4 regions of the Streptomyces sp. NPDC093795 genome follow, and region 4 is predicted to be linked to each of the others. Evidence: riboswitches for the same ligand, from Rfam matches in the RefSeq annotation. Region 4 holds a riboswitch; each other region holds the start of a gene.

Region 1 (5,130 bases), on a different contig from region 4:
AGGCCGTGCAGGGCGATCACCCAGGTGGGGCGGGGTCCCGCCACCAGCCACGCGGGCAGGGGGCCGAGCTCGCCGGGGATCTCGACGTCCTCGTGGGCGAGCCCGAGGGCGCCGAGCGGTGTGCCGCGGTGCAGCTGGGGGGTGAACCGGACGCGGGCGCCGGGGCCGAGCGCCCCGAGTTCGACCCGTTCCAGACGCCGGACGACGGTGTCGGCGGTGTGCGGGACCCGGTCGAGGACGGGGCCGACGACGGCGTGCAGGTCGTGGCCCTCGAGTCCGTACGTACCGGGGCGCAGCGAGGCGAGGCTGCGGGTGAGGGTGATCCGTTCGGCGCCGGTGGCGTGCACGGTGAGTCGTGGGTCCCCGGGCAGGGGTGGTCCGGACGGCGCCTTGAGGGCGACGTCGCTGGCGTACCGGCCGGCCGCGACCGCGGCCGCGCCGACACCGAGCAGGGTGGTGACGGCCGCTGCCGTCGCTGTAGCCGGGCGCACGCTCCCAGTGTCGGCAGGGTGGGGGCGGCCTGCCACCGGGCGGACCCGGCCGGGGGCGGGCATGGGCTTCTTCCGGCCATTCCGGGAAGGACGCGAGGGCCCGCCACGGAGGCGTCCGGCGGATCTGACCACCCTCCCCGGGCCACTCCGGCGAGTGACGTGGGTCTCCTCCGCGGGGTCGCCCGGTCGGGTGGTGCGGTCCAGGGAGCGGAACCGGGTGGCCGGGGAGGAACCGGGGCAGGTCGTACGTGCCCCGTGAAGACCGGGATTACCCGGGGTTGCGGGGTGACCGCATCGTGGACAGCTCACCCGCCGGAACCGTAAACGGAATCCCTTGGCACCGGATTGGGTCACCACAGCGCCCGACCCAGTTCACCTTCCGTTCACTCAGGTTGCCTACGTTCGGCTAGCCACTGACGTCAAACGATTGCCTGGGTAAATGGAACACATCACGCTGCTGCTCGCCATTGTGGTCGTGACAGCTCTCGTGTTCGATTTCACGAACGGTTTCCACGACACCGCCAACGCGATGGCCACGACCATCTCGACCGGTGCCCTCAAACCGAAGACGGCGGTGGCCATGTCCGCCGTGCTGAACCTCGTCGGCGCGTTCCTGTCCGTGGAGGTCGCCAAGACGATCTCCGGCGGGATCATCAACGAAGAGGGCATTCGCACAGAAGTGATCTTCGCGGCGCTCGTGGGCGCCATCCTGTGGAACCTGCTGACCTGGCTCCTGGGCCTGCCGTCCAGCTCGTCCCACGCCCTCTTCGGCGGCCTCATCGGCGCCGCGGTCATGTCGGCCGGCTGGTCCGCGGTCAACGGCCCGACCATCGTCACCAAGGTCCTCATCCCCGCGATCGCCGCGCCGCTCGTCGCCGGTCTCGCCGCGATGCTGGCCACGAGGCTGACGTACAAGATCGGTGCGAAGACCGACGCGAAGCACACCGCCAAGGGCTACCGGGTCGGCCAGATCGCCTCCGCCGGTCTCGTCTCCCTCGCCCACGGCACCAACGACGCCCAGAAGACGATGGGCATCATCACCCTGGCGCTCGTCACCCAGGGCGTCGTCGCGCCTGGCTCGAACCCGCCCCTCTGGGTCATCGTCGCCGCCGGTGTCGCGATCGCCCTCGGCACCTACCTCGGCGGCTGGCGCATCATCCGCACCATGGGCAAGGGCCTCACCGACCTCCAGCCGCAGCAGGGCTTCGCCGCCCAGACCAGCGCCGCGACGGTCATCCTGGCCTCCTCGCACCTCGGCTTCTCCCTCTCCACCACCCAGTCCTGCTCGGGTGCCGTGATGGGCGCGGGTCTCGGCCGCAAGGGCGGTGTCGTCCGCTGGTCGACCGCGACCCGGATGTTCGTCGCCTGGGGTCTGACCCTGCCCGCCGCGGGCCTGGTCGGCGCCGGTGCCGAGTTCCTCACCAAGCAGGGCCCCTGGGGCATCGCCGCCGTCGCGGTCCTCCTGGTCGGCGGTTCGGCCGTCATCTGGTCGCTGTCCCGCCGCAAGCCGGTCGACCACCACAACGTCACCGCCGACGACCTCGACGCCGAGCCCGCGGGTGTGGTGACCACCGCCATGGCGGCCGTCACCCCGCCGCCCACGGCCGGTTCCGTCGCCGCCGTCGCGGACGAGGACCTCAAGACCACCATCCCCGCGCCGGTTCCCACCGACCCGGCCGCCCCCCAGGCCCCCGCCGCAGCGGTGTAAGGAACGAACGACATGAAGATCGACTGGGCAGCCCTCGGCTCCGTCTTCGGAGTCAGCCTCGTGGCGACCGTCGCCCTGGTGGGCCTCTTCACCCTCGGCATCATCGGCCTCTCCAAGCAGGAGCAGGCCGCCGCGCAGGGAGGCTCCGCCACCCTGGCCCGCACCGGTGCCTACGCCTGCTTCGCCCTGTGCCTCGCGGCCGTGGCGTACGGCATCTACCTGATCGTCGTCTGACGGTCCCGCAGTCCCCCGGCCGGGCGGTCCGCACCTTCGGGTACGGGCCGCCCGGCCGTCGTGTTTGTGGTGCTTCGCACAGTGACGCGGTGCAGGTCAAGGGTGAGTTGACGGCTGTTCCCGGGCGTGGTGGACTGCCGAGGCCATTACGGCGGCAGTAGAGGAAGTCCGGTGCGAATCCGGCGCGGTCCCGCCACTGTGACCGGATCCGAAGGGTCCGGGAGTCAGGAACTCTCGCCGCCGGTCACGTCGATCCAGGGCGCGGACCCTGAGTGAGGACATGCGCCATGCCCGGCCGCGGCCGCAGACCGTTCCGACCTTTCCGATCCCCCGGTGACTTCGCGTTCGGCGCGGCCGCCGGTCTCGCCGTCGACCTGCTCGTCGGAGACCCCCGCCGCGGACATCCCGTCGCCGCCTTCGGCCGGGCGGCCGCCGCGGTCGAGCGGCGCCTCCACCACGATCATCGCGGCTGGGGCGCCCTGCACACCGCCGTCTGCGCCGGCTCCACCGCCGCCCTCGGCGCGTTCGCCGCACGGGCCGTACGGAACCGGCCGGCCGCCTCCGTGGCGCTGACCGCCGTCTCCGTCTGGGCCGTCGTCGGCGGTACGACCCTGGGCCGGGAGGCCCGCGCGATCGGCGGGGCGCTCGCCGCCGGCGACCTCGACGTGGCCAGGGAACGGCTGCCGCACCTGTGCGGGCGCGACCCGCAGTCCCTCGACGGGCCCGCGATGGCCCGCGCGGTCGTCGAATCGGTCGCCGAGAACACCTCCGACGCCGTCGTCGGCGCCCTCTTCTGGGGCGCGGTCGCGGGCGTGCCCGGCCTGCTCGGCTTCCGGGCCGTCAACACCCTGGACGCGATGGTCGGCCACAAGTCGCCCCGCCACCGCCGCTTCGGCTGGGCCTCGGCCCGGCTCGACGACGTGGCCGGCTGGCCCGGGGCCCGGCTGACGGCCGCGCTCGCGACGGTGGCGGGCGGCGATGCGCGCGGGGCCGTACGGGCCTGGCGGGCGGACGCGGCGAAGCACCCGAGCCCCAACGCCGGCCCGGTGGAGGCGGCCTTCGCGGGGGCGCTCGGCGTACGGCTCGGGGGGACGCTCTCGTACGACGGGCGGGTCGAACACCGGCCGGTGCTCAACGGGGAGGGGCGGCCCGTCGAGGTCGCCGACATCGACCGGGCGGTGCGGTTGTCCCGCCGGGTCACCGGACTGACCCTGGCCGCCTGCGTGGGCGGCCGGTTGCTCGTGAGCGCGTGGAAGCGGAGGAACGCATGAGGGGTGGGGGGCTGCTCGTCGCCGGGACCACGTCCGACGCCGGCAAGAGCGTCGTGACGGCCGGCATCTGCCGCTGGCTGGTCCGCAAGGGCCTGAAGGTGGCGCCGTTCAAGGGACAGAACATGTCCCTCAACTCCTTCGTGACGAGGGAGGGCGCGGAGATCGGCCGTGCGCAGGCCATGCAGGCGCAGGCCGCGCGTGTCGAGCCGACCGCGCTCATGAATCCGGTGCTGCTCAAGCCGGGCAGCGACCGTTCCAGCCAGGTCGTCCTGATGGGGAAGCCGGTCGGTGAGCTGAGCGCCCGCGGCTACCACGGGGGGCGGCAGAAGGAACTGTTCGAGCCGGTTCTCGCGTGCTTGGAGGAGCTGCGGAGCACGTACGACGCGGTGATCTGCGAGGGCGCGGGCAGCCCGGCCGAGATCAACCTGCGGCGCACCGACATCGTGAACATGGGTATCGCGCGGGCCGCGCAGCTGCCCGTGGTCGTGGTCGGGGACATCGACCGGGGCGGGGTGTTCGCCCAGTTCTTCGGCACGACGGCGCTGCTCTCGCCCGAGGACCAGGCGCTGGTCGCGGGATATCTGGTGAACAAGTTCCGGGGTGATGTGACCCTGCTCGAACCCGGGCTCGACATGCTGCACGGACTTACCGGGCGCCGGACCTTCGGCGTCCTGCCGTACGCGCACGGGCTCGGCATCGACGAGGAGGACGGGCTGCGGGTCTCGCTGCGCGGGACGGTCCGCGAGTCGGTCGTGGCGCCGCCGGTCGGCGCGGACGTCCTGCGGGTCGCCGTCTGCGCCGTACCGCTGATGTCCAACTTCACGGACGTCGACGCGCTGGCGGCCGAGCCGGGTGTGGTCGTGCGGTTCGTCGACCGGCCCGAGGAGCTCGTCGACGCGGATCTCGTCGTCGTGCCCGGCACACGCGGGACGGTGGCGGCGCTGGCGTGGCTGCGGGAGCGGGGCCTGGCGGACGAGCTGGCCCGGCGCGCGGCCGAGGGGCGGCCGGTGCTCGGCGTCTGCGGCGGCTTCCAGGTGCTCGGCGAGCACATCGAGGACGAGGTCGAGTCGCGGGCGGGCGCCGTCGACGGGCTCGGGCTGCTGCCCGTACGGGTCCGGTTCGCGCGCGAGAAGACCCTGGCGCGGCCGGTCGGTGAGGCGCTCGGGGAGCGGGTGGAGGGGTACGAGATCCACCACGGGGTCGCCTCGGTCGAGGGTGGGGAGCCGTTCCTCGACGGGTGCCGGGTCGGCGCGGTCTGGGGCACGCACTGGCACGGCTCGCTGGAGAGCGACGGGTTCCGGCGGGCGTTCCTGCGGGAGGTCGCGGCGGCGTCCGGGCGGCGGTTCGTGCCCGCGCCGGACACGTCGTTCGGCGCGCTGCGGGAGGAGCAGCTGGACCGGCTCGGGGACCTGATCGAGGAGCACGC
Region 2 (5,130 bases), on a different contig from region 4:
CTCGCACAGCGGCTCGCCGAGGCGGGCCGCGGCGGCGCTGACCGAGGTGACGCCGGGGATGACGGTCGTGTCGTAGCGGTGCGCGAGCCGCTTGTGCATGTGCTGGTACGAGCCGTAGAACAGCGGGTCGCCCTCGGCGAGGACGGCGACCGTGCGCCCCGCGTCGAGATGGGCGGCGAGGCGGGCCGCGGCCTCCTCGTAGAAGTCGTCGAGGGCGCCCCGGTAGCCGCCCGGGTGGTCCGTGGTCTCCACCGTGAGCGGGTACATCAGCCGCTCCTCGATGTGGTCCTCGCGGAGGTGCTCGGCGGCGATCGAGCGGGCGATGGAGCGGCCGTGGCGGGCCGAGTGGTACGCGATCACGTCGGCGGCGGCGATGGCCTTCACGGCTGCCACGGTCATCAGGTTCGGGTCGCCGGGGCCGAGGCCGACGCCGTAGAGCTTTCCGGTGGCGGTCACTGCTGGATCTCCGCTTCGTGGGCGAGCGCGTTGATCGCGGCGGCCGTCATCGCGCTGCCGCCGCGCCGGCCCCGGACGACGAGGTGTTCGAGACGGAGTTCGTGGGCCCGGTCGGCGAGGGCGTCCTTGGACTCGGCGGCGCCGATGAAGCCGACCGGTATGCCGAGGACGGCTGCGGGCTTCCCGGCGCCCTTGGCGATCATCTCCAGGAGGTGGAAGAGCGCGGTGGGCGCGTTGCCGATGGCGACGACGGAGCCTTCGAGGCGGTCCCGCCACAGTTCGAGGGCGGCGGCGGAGCGGGTGGTGCCGAGCTCGGCGGCCAGGCCCGGCACGGACGGGTCGGAGAGCGTGCAGATCACCTCGTTGTCGGCGGGCAGCCGCTTGCGGGTGACACCGCTGGCGACCATCTGGGCGTCGCAGAGGATCGGCGCGCCGGCGCGGAGGGCGGCGCGGGCGCTCGCGACCACGCCGGGGGAGTACGCGATGTCCCGCACGAGGTCGGTCATGCCGCAGGCGTGGATCATCCGGACCGCCACCTGGGCGACGTCGGCGGGCAGGCCCGCGAGATCCGCCTCGGCTCGGATCGTGGCAAAGGACCGGCGGTAGATCTCCGCCCCGTCCTTCTCGTAGTCGAACATCGTGTCGCTCTCGCTCATCTCGTGTGGGGCGTGTGGTCGACGGGGGTGCGGGCTGCCGCGACGGCTCCCGACAGGGAGGTACGGGAGGTGGGGGCGCCGTCCACCAGATAGGTGTCGTCGCCGGTGGCGAGGACCTCGATCCGGTCGCCGTACGGGTGCCCGCAGCCGCGTGCGCACCCGGAGAAGTGCACGGGAAGCCGCCCCGCGGGCGCGGCGAGGGCGTCCGCCCGTACGTCGGCGAGGGACTTGGCGCAGCCGGGGCGCCCGGTGCAGACGGTGACACCGGCGCCGGGGGCGTCGGGCCGGGTGATCAGTCCGTACGACTCCAGGCGCGCGAGCCGGTCGGCAGCCGTACGCGTACCGGTGCCGACGACGACCACCCCGCGCCACGGCGTCAGCCGTATCTCGTCGGCCGGAAGCAGGGCCCGCAGCTGAGCGGCGGTCAGCCGGCCGAGCGGCGCGAGGACGTACAGCGCGCCGCCCCGGAGCACGCCGGGGGCAGGCGGCGGGGACGCGGGCAGGGGCGGTGCGGGTACGGGCTCGGGCACGCGTACGGGCTCGCGGCCGGGGTCGGATACGGGCTCGTGTACGCGTACGGGCTCGGGTATGCGTACGGGTTCGCGGCCGGGCTCGGCCACGGGCTCCGCCGTGATGCCCGCCGCCGTCAGGGCGCCCGCCCAGTCCGGCGCGTGGTCGTCGGGGAGTTCCTGGGGGCGCCAGGCCCCGTTGCCGGCCGCCTCGGCGGCGTCGAGGAACGCGAGGGCGGCGGCGAGGGCGGCGCGGACGGCGTCGGCGGCGGTGAGCCGGAAGGCCGTCGGGCCGAGCCGCAGCAGGACGGACCCGTCCTCTCCTGCGACCAAGCTCACATCCCCGCCGAGCGGGGCCACGTCGCCGCGCCCGTCGTCGAGGACGAACAGGAACCGTCCCGAGAGGGAGGCCGCCCGGGGCTCGGCGCACAGTGCGGCGTCCAGCTCGCGTGCCCACAACTGCACGTCGGCGTGGCCGAGTCCGTCGAGTCCCGCGGTGGGCGAGGCGACGATGTTGCGGACGCGTTCGTGGGTGGGGGAGGGCAGCAGGCCCGCCTCGGCGAGGAGCGCCGCGAGCTCCGCCCCGCAGTCGTCCGCGAGGCCCCGCAGCTCCGCGTTGCCGCGCGAGGTGATGCTGATCCGCCCGTCCCCCAGGGTCTCCGCGGCGGCCGCGAGCGCCTCGACCTGACGAGACGTCAGACGCCCTGCGGGCAGGCGCAGTCGGGCCAGGCGTCCGTCCTCGGCGAGGTGCAGGCGCAGCGCCCCGGGGCAGGCGTCGCCACGGTCCCGTATGCGAGCTTCGCCCGGTTCGGGCGTCGTGGGTGGGGTGGGCGGCATGGCGGCGAGCATACCCACGGGGAACGGCGCGGCCACCGGGTGTGACCAGGCCGACCCGGCGGCCCGCCCCGGGCCGTGGGCGGCACGATCTAGGATGCAGATCGGCATGGGGTCCCAGGACCCCGGGGAGGAAGCCCGGTGAGAATCCGGCGCGGTCCCGCCACTGTGAGCCCGTACCAGGCACGACGGAACGGGTGAGTCAGGAACTCCCGCCGTCCATACGACCACCCGGGGCGCGGACAACCCCGAGGAAGGCCTGCGCTCGCCATGCTTCTGCTGCTGTCGCACTCCGACACCGACCTGCTCAGTGCCCGCGCGGCGAACGCTGCCTCGGCCGGCGGCCCGGTGGAGTACCGCTTCGCCAACCCCGCCCGTCTCCCCCTCGCCGAGCTGCCCGGCCTCCTGGACGGTGCCGACCTCGTCGTCGTACGGCTCCTCGGCGGTCTCCGGTCCTGGGAGGAGGGCCTGGACGCGGTCCGCGCCGCCGGAAAGCCGGTGGTCGTCCTCAGCGGCGAACAGGCCCCCGACGCACAGCTGATGGAGGCGTCCACCGTCCCGATCGGCGTCGCCACCGAGGCGCACGCCTATCTCGCGCACGGCGGCCCCGGGAACCTGGAGCAGCTCGCCCGCTTCCTCTCCGACACCGTCCTGCTCACCGGTCACGGCTTCGAGGCCCCGGCCGCCGCCCCCACGTGGGGCCCGCTGGAGCGCACCCCCCGCACGACGGACGGCCCGACCGTCGCCGTGCTCTACTACCGCGCCCACCACATGAGCGGCAACACCGGCTTCGTCCACACCCTTTGCGAGGCGATCGAGGACACCGGCGCGCAGGCGCTCCCGCTGTACGTGGCGTCCCTGCGCGCCCCCGAGCCGGAGCTGCTCGACCGCCTCCGTACCGCCGACGTCATCGTCACCACCGTGCTCGCCGCGGGCGGCACCAAGCCGGCCGAGGCGCAGGCCGGTGGCGACGAGGAGGCCTGGGACGCGGGGGCGCTCGCCGCGCTCGACGTGCCGATCCTCCAGGCCCTGTGCCTGACCGGCTCGCGGTCGGCGTGGGAGGAGAACGACGAGGGCCTCTCCCCGCTGGACGCCGCCAGCCAGGTCGCCGTGCCCGAGTTCGACGGCCGTCTGATCACCGTCCCGTTCTCCTTCAAGGAGATCGACGAGGACGGTCTGCCCGCGTACGTGGCGGACGCCGAGCGCGCCGCCCGCGTCGCCGGGATCGCCGTACGCCACGCCCGGCTCCGGCACATCCCGAACGCCGAGAAGAGGCTGGCGCTCGTCCTCTCCGCGTACCCGACGAAGCACTCCCGCATCGGCAACGCCGTCGGTCTCGACACCCCCGCCTCCGCCGTCTCCCTCCTGCGCCGTCTGATCGCGGAGGGGTACGACTTCGGGCCCGCCGAGGAGCTTCCCGGCCTGGTCTCCGGTGACGGCGACGAGCTGATCTACGCCCTCATCGAGGCCGGTGGCCACGACCAGGACTGGCTGACGGAGGAGCAGCTCGCCCGCAACCCGGTCCGTATCCCGGCCGCCGACTACAAGCGCTGGTACGCGACCCTGCCGGAGGAGCTCCGCACCCACGTCGAGGAGCACTGGGGTCCGGCGCCCGGCGAGATGTTCCTCGACCGCTCGCGCAACCCGGAGGGCGACATCGTCCTCGCCGCCCTGCGCCGCGGGAACCTCCTGATCCTCATCCAGCCGCCGCGCGGCTTCGGCGAGAACCCGATCGCGATCTACCACGACCCCGATCTCCCGCCGTCCCACCACTACCTGGCCGCCTACCGGTGGATCGCCGCCCGCGCCGAGGACGGCGGCTTCGGCGCCGACGCCATGGTCCACCTCGGCAAGCACGGCAACCTGGAGTGGCTGCCCGGCAAGAACGCCGGCCTGTCCGCCGCCTGCGGCCCCGACGCGGCCCTCGGCGACATCCCCCTGATCTACCCGTTCCTCGTCAACGACCCGGGCGAGGGCACCCAGGCCAAGAGGCGCGTCCACGCCACCCTCGTCGACCACCTGGTGCCGCCGATGGCCCGCGCCGACTCGTACGGCGACATCGCGCGCCTGGAGCAGCTGCTCGACGAGTACGCGCAGATCTCCTCCATGGACCCGGCGAAGCTGCCCGCGATCCGCGCCCAGATCTGGACGCTGATCCAGGCCGCCAAGCTCGACCACGACCTCGGTCTCCAGGAGCGCCCGGAGGACGACGGCTTCGACGACTTCCTGCTGCACGTCGACGGCTGGCTGTGCGAGGTCAAGGACGCCCAGATCCGCGACGGTCTGCACGTCCTCGGCGGCGCCCCGGAGGGTGAGGCCCGCGTCAACCTGGTCCTCTCCATCCTGCGCGCCCGCCAGATCTGGGGCGGCACGCAGGCGCTGCCCGGTCTGCGCGAGGCCCTGGGTCTCGACGAGTCGGCCGCGACCCGCACCACCGCCGACGAGGCGGAGGCCAAGGCGCGCGAGCTGGTCGAGGGGATGGAGGCGGCGGACTGGTCGGTGGACGCGATCCCGACCGTGGCCGCCGCGTACGGCCCCGAGGTCGTCGCCGTCCTCCGCTTCGCCTGCGAGCAGGTCGTGCCGCGCCTGGCGTCGACGACGGACGAACTCACGCACGCCGTGCACGCACTGAACGGCGGCTTCGTCCCGGCGGGACCGTCCGGCTCCCCTCTCCG
Region 3 (5,130 bases), on a different contig from region 4:
ACGACCCGCAGGGCGACGACGAACAGACCGAGCTTCACGAACGCGCCGTACGAGCGGGCCCACGGCGCGTCCGTACGGCGGGCCGCCACGACGTAACCCGCGACCCCGACGAGCAGACCGAGCAGCAGGGGGTTGGTGGTACGGGAGGCGGCGACGGCCAGGCCGAGCGCCCACAGCCACCACGCGCCCGCGTGCAGGGCGTTGGCCCGGCTCGCCTCGGGGGCCGCGAACACACTGAGGCCTCGGCCCGCGCTCGTACGGGCCGAGCTCGTACGGTTCGCGCTCGTACGGGCCGAGCTCGTACGGTTCGCGCTCATACGGGCTGCGCTCGTACGGTTCGCGCTCATACGGGCTGCGCTCGTACGGTTCGCGCTCACACCGGCCGCGCTCGTACCGTTCGCGCTCAGGCGGGCCGCACTCATGCGCGGCGGCGGGCCTTCCAGATCGCCGCCCCGCCCAGGGCCAGGACGCCCGCCCCGCCCGCGAGGACGCCGAAGGACGGACCGCCGCCGCTTCCCTCTTCCCGGGCGCTGGGGGTCGTCGACGCCGTCGCGGGGGCAGGCGCGGGGGCGTTCTCCGCGACCTGTTCGCCGCAGCCCCGCGCCGGGTAGCCTGCGATCCCGCACAGCATGGCCGCGCTGTCGTACCGCAGCGGCTTCGCCACCGTGGCGAGCGCCTCCGCGCCCGTCGCGTCCTCGCGGACCTGCGCGCAGCCGACCTCGACCGTCTTCTCGGGCGGGGTCTCGCCGGGCGGCGCGTCCGCCGCGCCGCCGAAGTCGACGACGACCGCGACCCGCTTGGTGCCGGCCTTCTTCTCCACGCCTCCGCAGATCCCGGCGAAGTCGGGGGCGGCGGAGGGCAGGGAGGTGTCGCCCGTGCCGTTGCTGACCGCGAAGCGGAAGCCGATCGCGTCACCGTCGGCGGGGCGCGCGGTCGCGGGCCCCTGCGTGGCGTACGCCCACGGCTTGCCGCCGTCGCTCTCCCAGAACGACCAGTAGCGGTAGCCGGCCGCCTGCGCCGGAGCCGCCGCGATCACGGTCAGGGTGAGCAGCGCGCCGGCCGCGGCGCCCGCGGCCCGCGCGGTCACCCCACTGACGGCTCTCACTTCTTGCGGCCGCTCACGAGGAAGCCGATGCCGACGCCGACGACCGTGCCGATGCCGATGATCCACCACACGTCGAAACCGCGGCCCTCGTCGTCACTCGTCGTGGACGAGGCCGAGGTGTCGGGGGACTTGGGCGCAGGACCGGTGGCGTTGAGCTGCTCCACCAGGTCCACCGCGCCGAACTCGCGCGGGTCGGTCTCCGTCGCCCGGGCGGCCAGGATCAGCTGCGCGTACGCGGCCGGTCCGCTCTCCTTCGCCCAGGCGGCGGAGTTCTTCTCCAGCCAGTCGAGGGCGGGCTTCGCCTCCTTCGCGGCGCCGGACGCGGCGAGCGCGACGACGGCGTCGGCGGTGTTGCCGAAGTCGGGCTGCTCGGCCGTGTCGGCGGCGCCGGGCATCGGCGGCAGGGCGAGGTGACCGGTCTTCGCGACGGCCTTCGCCAGGTAGGAGGCGCCGTTGAGCGCGGCCCGCTCGACCGTCGGCTTCGACAGGTCGGTGCAGACCGGCGGCTGCGCCGGGGACGCCTTGGTGGCGACGATGCTCTTGCCGAGCCCGGCGAGGGTCGCGGCGGCGGTGGCGTCGGCGTTCGCGAGCAGCTTGCCGGTCTTGTCCGGCTGGTACGCGAAGGCGCCCGCGCCGGCCTTGTCCGAGCAGGGCACCGCGAAGGAGAGGAGCGCGTCGTAGGGCGTACGGCCCTCGGCGGAGGTGAACGAGCCGGGCCGCACACCCGTCGCGGCGAGCGCGCCGACGACGATGGAGGTGGAGTTGGCGTCGCTGGGGCCACCGACGCCGTACCCCCAGCCGCCGTCCTTGTTCTGCACGGTACGCAGCCAGTCGGCGCCGGCCTTCACGGCCGTGTCGATCTTCGCCGGGTCGGTGGCCTGGCGGCGGACGGCGCGGAGCGCCTGCACGGCGACGGCGGTGGCGTTGGTGTCCCGCATCGTCTGCGCGTCGCAGGCCTTCGTGACGTCCGCGCGGTACGAGCCGAAGGAACCGTCCGCGCACTGCTGGCCGAGGAGCCAGTCCACGGCCTGGTCGGCGGGCTGGTAGCCGGTGGCGCGCTGGGCGAGGAAGGCGAGCGACTGGCGCCAGACGCCGTCGTACGTCGGGTCCTTCTTGCCGTACAGACCGGGCGGGATCGCGACGGCCGAGGCGGAGGGGGAAGGTGCGGCGGGAGCGGCGGGTGCGGCCATGGCCACCCCGGCTGCTCCTGAGCCGAGCAGGACGGCGGCGGCGAGCGCGGCGGCGCCGCGGCGGACGGTGTTCATGGGGCCCTCTCCTGCGGCCGGGCACCGGCACGCCACAGGGGCACCAGGCTCCGGCTCCGTATTCCTCGACGGTGCCGGCGGTCACGTCCCGGGCGGGGCATTCCGACTCGCCGCCTCCTGGGAGACGGCTTACGGTTGCGGGGTCAGTGCCGGATTCGCACCGGCTTCCCCCCTTACGGGCATGATGACGACGTGCCCTCACTCTACCGGCCCGTACGGCCCGGGCCCCGGGGGGTGCGAGGCGGCTCACACCCGCGCGGGGACGGGCTCCGGGGTGATCTTGGAAGGCCTGAGACCTCACACGGCCACGTACTCCACCGGGTCCGTGCCCGCCACCGGCTCCGCGCGGCCCAGCTTCACCAGGCGGCGCACGTGGGCCTCGGCCTCGCTGACGGCGATGTTCCGCGACCCGTAGGGGATGTCCCGCCAGGGGCGGTTCCACTCCATCCGCTCGGCGAGCTGCCAGGGGGTGAGCGGGGTGGCGAGCAGCCCGAGGAGCCCGGTGAGCCGGTCCTCGTGGTGGTCGAGGAGTTCGCGGACCCGGCCGGCGGCGTCGGTGAAGGCGTGCTGATGGGCGGGGAGGACTTCGGCGACGCCGAGTCGCCCGACGCGTTCGAGGGAGTCGAGGTAGTCACCGAGGGGGTCGGTGACCGTCCCGTCGTCGGGGTCCTCGTAGAGGCCGATGTGCGGGGAGATCCCGGGCAGCAGATGGTCGCCGGAGAAGAGGCGGCCGTGCCCGGGGAGCCGGGACGGGTGCTCCTCCTCCAGGTGGAGGCAGACGTGGCCGGGGGTGTGGCCAGGCGTCCAGATCGCGCGCAGCCGGCGCCCGGCCAGGTCGAGCAGCTCGCCGGGGACGATCTCGCGGTCGGGGATCGCGGAGCACAGACCGGGCAGGGTGTCCATGCGCCCGGAGGCCCTTGCGGCCCGCAGCGGGGCGATGTGGTCCTCGGGGGCGCCGACGGTGGCGAGCTTCCGGGAGAGGTAGTCGAGCCAGGTGCCGGGTTCGGACTCGCGGGTGCGGCGGACGACGGCGGTGTCGGCGGCGTGCATGGCGATCCAGGCCCCGGACTCCTCGCGGACCCGGCCGGAGAGCCCGTGGTGGTCGGGGTGGTGGTGGGTGATGACGACCCCGTGGACGTCGCCGACGGACAGGCCCAACTCGCCCAACCCTGCCACCAGTTCGGCCCAGGAGACGGGATCGTCCCAGCCGGTGTCGACGAGGACGGGGCCGCGGTCCGTGTCGAGGACGTGGACGAGGGTGTGGCCGAGCGGGTTGTCGGGGATGGGCACCCGGAGCGACCAGACGCCCCCGCCGTGCTCGGTGACCTGGTTCGCGGGTTCCCGCATGGATCCTCATCTCTCCACGGTGGTACGGAGCATGCTCGACCGTTGCCCATCATAACTAGAACTGGTATCAGTTCTGAGACATCGTCAGGGAAATCCTCTCCTCAGAAGGCGGCCGTCATGACCGAGCTTGTGGAGCACGGAAAGCTGTTCATCGGCGGGGAGTTGACCGACCCGCTCGGCGAGGAGGTCATCGAGGTCATCTCCCCGCACACCGAGGAGGTCATCGGGCGGGTCCCGCACGCCTCCACCGCCGATGTCGACCGGGCCGTGGCCGCCGCCCGCCGGGCCTTCGACGAAGGGCCCTGGCCCCGGATGACCGTCGAGGAGCGGATCGCGGTCGTCGGCCGCATCAAGGACGCGATCGCCGTCCGCCACGAGGAGATCGCCCGCTCCATCAGCGCCCAGAACGGCTCCCCGTACTCCTGGTCCGTCCTCGCCCAGGCGCTCGGCGCGATGATGGTCTGGGACACGGCGATCACCGTGGCCCGCGACTTCGTGTTCGAGGAGCGGCGCGGCGGCGTCCTCGGGCCGCTGCTCGTCCGCCGCGAGCCGGTCGGCGTGGTCGCGGCCGTCGTCCCGTGGAACGTGCCGCAGTTCACCGCCGCCGCCAAGCTGGGGCCCGCGCTGCTCGCCGGCTGCACGGTGGTCCTCAAGCCCTCGCCCGAGTCGCCCCTCGACTCGTACATCCTCGCCGACATCGCCACCGAGGCCGGGCTGCCCGAGGGCGTGCTCAGCATCCTGCCCGCCGACCGCGAGGTCAGCGAGTACCTCGTCGCCCACCCCGGCGTCGACAAGGTCTCCTTCACCGGCTCGGTCGCGGCCGGCAAGCGGGTCATGGAGGTCGCCTCCCGCAACCTCACCCGCGTCACCCTCGAACTCGGCGGGAAGTCGGCCGCCGTGATCCTGCCCGACGCGGACCCGGCGACGGCCGTCGCCGGGATCGTCCCGGCCGCCTGGATGAACAACGGCCAGGCCTGCGTGGCCCAGACCCGGATCCTCGCCCCCCGCTCCCGGTACGAGGAGATCGCCGAGGCCCTCGCGGCGGCGGCCGGCTCCCTCGTCGTCGGCGACCCGCTCGACCCGGCCACCCAGGTCGGCCCGCTCGTCGCCAGGCGCCAGCAGCAGCGCTCCCTCGACTACATCGGCATCGGCCAGCAGGAGGGCGCCAAGGTCCTCGCGGGCGGCGGACGCCCGACGGGGCTCGACCGCGGCTGGTACGTCGAGCCGACCCTCTTCGGCGGCGTCGACAACTCCATGCGGATCGCCCGCGAGGAGATCTTCGGCCCGGTCATCTGCCTCCTGCCGTACGGGGACGAGGCCGAGGCCCTCAGGATCGCGAACGACTCCGACTTCGGGCTCAGCGGCAGCGTCTGGACCGCGGACGTCGAGCACGGCATCGACTTCGCGCGGGGG
Region 4 (5,130 bases):
GGTCGCGGCCGAACTGCAGCTCCGCTTCGACGGCTTCCTTGATCATGTCGGTGATCTGTCGGCCGAGTTCGTCGTCGAAGAGCTCCGGCTCTTCCTCCCTGACGGTGTCGACGAACGCGAAGGCAGCGTCCATGTGGCAGCTTTCGTCCCGGAACACCCAGTTGGTGCCGGTCGCCAGGCCGTGCAGGAGGCCGCGGGAGCGGAACCAGTAGACGTACGCGAAGGCGCCGTAGAAGAACAGGCCCTCGATGCACGCGGCGAAGCAGATCAGGTTCAGGAGGAAGCGGCGGCGGTCGGCCTGGGTTTCCAGGCGGTCGATCTTCTCGACCGAGTCCATCCAGCGGAAGCAGAACTGCGCCTTCTCGCGGATCGAGGGGATCTCCTCGACCGCGTCGAACGCGGCCGCGCGGTCGTCCGGGTCGGGGAGGTAGGTGTCGAGCAGCGTCAGATAGAACTGGACGTGCACAGCCTCCTCGAACAGCTGGCGCGACAGGTACAGGCGCGCCTCGGGGGAGTTGATGTGCTTGTAGAGCGTGAGGACCAGGTTGTTCGAGACGATCGAGTCGCCCGTCGCGAAGAAAGCGACCAGGCGGCCGATCATGTGCTGCTCGCCCGGGGTCAGCTTGGCGAGGTCGGCGACGTCCGAGTGGAGGTCGACCTCCTCCACGGTCCAGGTGTTCTTGATCGCGTCGCGGTAGCGCTCGTAGAAGTCCGGGTAGCGCATCGGACGGAGGGTCAGTTCGAAGCCCGGGTCGAGGAGGTTCTTGTTCTCGGTGGTGCTCATTACTGGCAGGCCTCGCAGGACTCGGGGTTTTCGAGGGAGCAGGCGAGGGCGTCCGCGTCGGGGGTCGCCTGCTGTACGGGGATGGTGGCGGCCACGGTCGACGCCTGCGCCGCGCGGGCGATCCGGGTCGCCGGGCGGGAGCGCAGGTAGTACGTCGTCTTCAGGCCCTGCTTCCAGGCGTACGCGTACATCGACGACAGCTTGCCGATGGTCGGGGTTTCGAGGAAGAGGTTCAGGGACTGCGACTGGTCCAGGAACGGCGTACGGGCGGCCGCCATGTCGATCAGGCCGCGCTGCGGGATCTCCCACGCCGTGCGGTACAGCTCGCGGACCTCGGCCGGGACCCAGGTGAAGCCGGCGACGGAGCCGTTGGCTTCGCGCAGGGCCTCGCGGGTCTGCGCGTCCCACACGCCGAGCCTCTTCAGCTCGTCGACCAGGTACGAGTTGACCTGGAGGAACTCGCCGGAGAGCGTCTCGCGCTTGAAGAGGTTGGAGACCTGCGGCTCGATGCACTCGTAGACGCCGGCGATCGAGGCGATGGTCGCCGTCGGCGCGATGGCGAGGAGGAGCGAGTTGCGCATGCCGGTCGACGCGATGCGCTCGCGCAGCGCCGTCCAGCGCTCCGGCCAGTTCAGCTCGACGTCGTAGTGGTCGGGGTGCAGGACACCCCGGGCCGTACGGGTCTTCTCCCAGGCCGGCAGCGGGCCGTTGCGCTCGGCGAGGTCGGCCGAGGCTTCGTAGGCCGCCAGCATGATGCGCTCGGCGATCTTCGTCGACAGGGCGCGGGCCTCCGCCGAGTCGAACGGCAGCTTCAGCTGGAAGAAGACGTCCTGGAGGCCCATCGCGCCCAGGCCCACCGGCCGCCAGCGGGCGTTGGAGCGGCCCGCCTGCTCGGTCGGGTAGAAGTTGATGTCGACGACCCGGTCGAGGAACGTGACGGCGGTGCGGACGGTCGCGTCGAGGCGCTCCCAGTCGATGTCCGAACCCACCACGAACGCGCCGAGGTTGACCGAGCCCAGGTTGCAGACGGCCGTCTCGCCGTCGTTCGTGACCTCGATGATCTCGGTGCACAGGTTGGAGGAGTGGACGACCGTGCCGGGCTCGGCGGTCTGGTTCGCCGTACGGTTCGAGGCGTCCTTGAAGGTCATCCAGCCGTTGCCGGTCTGGGCCAGGGTCCGCATCATCCGGCCGTACAGGTCGCGGGCCGGCATCGTCTTGCGGGCCAGGCCCTTCGCCTCGGCGGCGCGGTAGGCGGCGTCGAACTCCTCGCCCCACAGGTCGACCAGCTCGGGGACGTCCGCCGGGGAGAACAGCGACCAGTCGGCGTCGGCGTTGACCCGGCGCATGAACTCGTCCGGGATCCAGTGCGCCAGGTTCAGGTTGTGCGTACGGCGCTGGTCCTCGCCCGTGTTGTCGCGGAGCTCCAGGAACTCCTCGATGTCCGCGTGCCAGGTCTCCAGGTAGACGGCGGCGGCGCCCTTGCGGCGGCCGCCCTGGTTCACGGCGGCGACGGAGGCGTCGAGGGTCTTCAGGAACGGCACGATGCCGTTGGAGTGCCCGTTGGTGCCGCGGATCAGCGAACCGCGGGCCCGGATGCGGGAGTACGAGAGGCCGATGCCGCCCGCGTGCTTCGAGAGGCGCGCCACCTGGTGGTAGCGGTCGTAGATGGAGTCCAGCTCGTCCTGCGGGGAGTCCAGGAGGTAGCAGGAGGACATCTGCGGGTGGCGGGTGCCGGAGTTGAAGAGCGTGGGGGAGGACGGGAGGTAGTCCAGGCGGCTCATCAGGCCGTACAGCGCCGTGACCTCGTCCAGGGCGCGCGTGCTGTCGTCCTCGGCGAGACCGCAGGCGACGCGGAGCATGAAGTGCTGCGGGGTCTCGATGACCTTGCGGGTGATCGGGTGGCGCAGCAGGTAGCGCGAGTAGAGGGTGCGCAGGCCGAAGTAGCCGAAGCGGTCGTCGCCGGCCCGGTCGATCGCCGCGTCGAGGCGGGCCGCGTGCAGGGCGACGAACTCGGCGGTGCGGTCGGCGATCAGGCCCTCGCGGTGACCGACGGCGACGGAGGCGGAGAAGGAGTACGCGCCCTGGCCGGCCGCCTCGTCGGCGATGGTGACCGTCAGGAGCCGGGCGGCGAGCCGGGAGTACGCCGGGTCCTCCGCGATCAGACCCGCGGCCGCCTCGGTGGCCAGCTCGCGCAGCTCCGCCTCGTCCGACGCGGCGCTGCGGCCGCGGAGCGCGGCGGCGGCGACCTTGCCGGGGTCGGTGTCGGCGAGATCGGCGGTGAGGTCGGTCAGGGTCCGCAGCAGCACGGTCCCGGGGCCGTCGCTCTCGACCGCGGAAGCCTCGGCGGAAGCCGGATCGGCGGGCGCGATGGTCACGTGGGGGCTCTCCCTCGCTCGGCTCGGGGCCGCGGCGGGGGAAGGCGGGCATGCGGGCATCCGTAACGCCGGACGCGACGCTTCCACCGGCCCACTCCGCGAGGCCCGGACGTCAGTGGCACCCGGAACGGACGGACCGGGCGCGCTGTCGGCAGGTCCTCGGACTCACCTCGTACGAATGTGTCGTATCCGTAGGAAGCACACCGTTGCGGGACAGTTCCGGATTCGCGCCGGATTCCCCTGCGTCGACAGCGAGCACGAGCATACATGTGGGGGGCGCCGCTCATGGCACCCCCCACATGTTGTGTCGCCGCCCGGTGTCAGAACTCCAGGGCGTAGGTGCGCAGCGAGTGGTCGGGGATCGGTTCCCAGTCCCGGTGCGGGGTGCGGACGAAGCCCAGGCGGTCGTAGATCCGGTGTGCAGAGACCATCTTCGCGTCCGTGGAGAGCACGAGGCGCTCGCACCCCGGAAGGGCCCTCGCGCGCTCGATACAGGCCCGTACGAGGGCTTCTCCGACGCCTCGGCCGCGGGCCTCCCGGCTGACGGCGAGCATGCGGAACTCGGCCTCGCCCGCGACCGCGATGTCCGCCCAGGGGGTGTCGCCGGTGGCGAAGGTCACTCCGCCGAGGAGCCGCCCGTCGGCGTCCTCCGCGACGAGTACCTCGCTCTCGCGCGCCCGCCGGGCTGTGTCCCGCAGCACGTCCAGATAGGAGTCCTGCGCCCCGTACTTCAGCAGCCCGTCGTCCAGATAGGTGCCCGCGGTGAGTTCTCCGACCGCCTCGTACTCCTCGGGCCGTACCGCCCTGATCGTGAAGTCCATGAGGGAAGTGTGCCTCCACGGGGACGCGAAGGGGCCCGGGATCTCACGGCGGAGATCCCGGGCCCTTCGGGTGCGGTTGTGGGGCGGTTCGGCGCGTCGCGGCCGTGCGGCCGGTCAGTGCGCCGCGGCCGTGAGCGTCAGTGCGTGTCGGCGCCGAGCTTCGGCATCTCGGTCTGCACGCCGGCGTCTCCGGCGTCCGCCGTGTAGTCGGACGGGGAGGTCTCGTCGATGCCTTCCGGGGCCTTGACGGCCTTGAGGACGAAGGTGAGGACGACCGTGACGACGAGGTTGAGGACGAAGGCGGTGAGGCCGATGTAGCCGATCTCGCCGATGCCGGGGATCTCGGCGGAGGGGCCGCCGAAGTGCTTCTGGGTGGGGCTGGCGACCCCGTACGCGGCGACCGTGCCGTAGAGCATGCCGACGGCCCAGCCGGCGAGCAGCGCCCAGCGGTGGAACCAGCGGGTGAACAGGCCGCCGACGAGGGCGGGGAAGGTCTGCAGGATCCAGATGCCGCCGAGCAGCTGGAAGTTGATCGCGACGGTCTTGTCCATGGTGAGGACGAAGGCGAGCGCGCCGACCTTCACCAGGAGCGAGACGATCTTGGAGACCTTGGTCTCCTGCGCCGGGGTCGCGTCCTTCTTGATGAAGTCCTTGTAGATGTTGCGGGTGAAGAGGTTGGCCGCGGCGATCGACATGATCGCGGCGGGGACGAGCGCGCCGATGCCGATCGCGGCGAACGCGACGCCCGCGAACCAGTCCGGGAACATCGTCTCGAACAGCTGCGGGATGGCGAGCTGCCCGTTCTTCACCTGGATCCCGGCGGCGATCGCCATGAAGCCGAGCAGCGCGAGCAGGCCCAGCATCAGCGAGTACAGCGGCAGGATCGTGGTGTTGCGGCGGATGACCTCACGGCTCCGGGACGACAGCGTCGCCGTGATGGAGTGTGGGTACATGAACAGCGCGAGCGCCGAGCCGAGGGCGAGCGTCGCGTACGTCCACTGGCCCGCCTCACCGGGGACGAGCGCGCCGCGCGGCTTGTCGGTCGCCGGGTTGGTCTGGGCGTACGCCTCGCCGGCCTTGGCGAAGATCTCGTCGAAGCCGCCCAGCTTGATCGGGATGTAGATGATCGCCACCGCGATGACGATGTAGA

The links. A riboswitch is a leader RNA that binds a small molecule or an ion and turns the genes downstream of it on or off. The one in region 4 is predicted to bind cobalamin.
Region 1: linked by a shared signal. The riboswitch ahead of ACIRB7_RS31960 (cobalamin biosynthesis protein) and the one ahead of ACIRB7_RS00095 (ribonucleoside-diphosphate reductase subunit alpha) in region 4 are both predicted to bind cobalamin.
Region 2: linked by a shared signal. The riboswitch ahead of cobN (cobaltochelatase subunit CobN) and the one ahead of ACIRB7_RS00095 (ribonucleoside-diphosphate reductase subunit alpha) in region 4 are both predicted to bind cobalamin.
Region 3: linked by a shared signal. The riboswitch ahead of ACIRB7_RS08160 (prenyltransferase/squalene oxidase repeat-containing protein) and the one ahead of ACIRB7_RS00095 (ribonucleoside-diphosphate reductase subunit alpha) in region 4 are both predicted to bind cobalamin.

Annotation. Positions count from the first base shown of each region.
Region 1 is NZ_JBIWIO010000015.1:114,886-120,015, reverse strand. It holds gene ACIRB7_RS31975 (alpha/beta hydrolase) at 1-491, opposite strand, end outside; gene ACIRB7_RS31970 (anion permease) at 931-2,199, shown strand; gene ACIRB7_RS31965 (hypothetical protein) at 2,212-2,433, shown strand; cobalamin riboswitch at 2,555-2,687, shown strand; gene ACIRB7_RS31960 (cobalamin biosynthesis protein) at 2,721-3,704, shown strand; gene ACIRB7_RS31955 (cobyric acid synthase) at 3,701-5,130, shown strand, end outside.
Region 2 is NZ_JBIWIO010000006.1:307,610-312,739, reverse strand. It holds gene cobJ (precorrin-3B C(17)-methyltransferase) at 1-399, opposite strand, end outside; gene ACIRB7_RS18895 (precorrin-8X methylmutase) at 453-1,112, opposite strand; gene cobG (precorrin-3B synthase) at 1,109-2,470, opposite strand; cobalamin riboswitch at 2,550-2,686, shown strand; gene cobN (cobaltochelatase subunit CobN) at 2,726-5,130, shown strand, end outside.
Region 3 is NZ_JBIWIO010000002.1:696,340-701,469, forward strand. It holds gene ACIRB7_RS08150 (energy-coupling factor transporter transmembrane component T) at 1-317, opposite strand, end outside; gene ACIRB7_RS08155 (SCO2322 family protein) at 419-1,105, opposite strand; gene ACIRB7_RS08160 (prenyltransferase/squalene oxidase repeat-containing protein) at 1,102-2,370, opposite strand; cobalamin riboswitch at 2,447-2,577, opposite strand; gene ACIRB7_RS08165 (MBL fold metallo-hydrolase) at 2,668-3,717, opposite strand; gene ACIRB7_RS08170 (aldehyde dehydrogenase) at 3,835-5,130, shown strand, end outside.
Region 4 is NZ_JBIWIO010000001.1:16,545-21,674, reverse strand. It holds gene ACIRB7_RS00100 (ribonucleotide-diphosphate reductase subunit beta) at 1-784, opposite strand, end outside; gene ACIRB7_RS00095 (ribonucleoside-diphosphate reductase subunit alpha) at 784-3,159, opposite strand; cobalamin riboswitch at 3,292-3,441, opposite strand; gene ACIRB7_RS00090 (GNAT family N-acetyltransferase) at 3,480-3,980, opposite strand; gene mctP (monocarboxylate uptake permease MctP) at 4,118-5,130, opposite strand, start outside.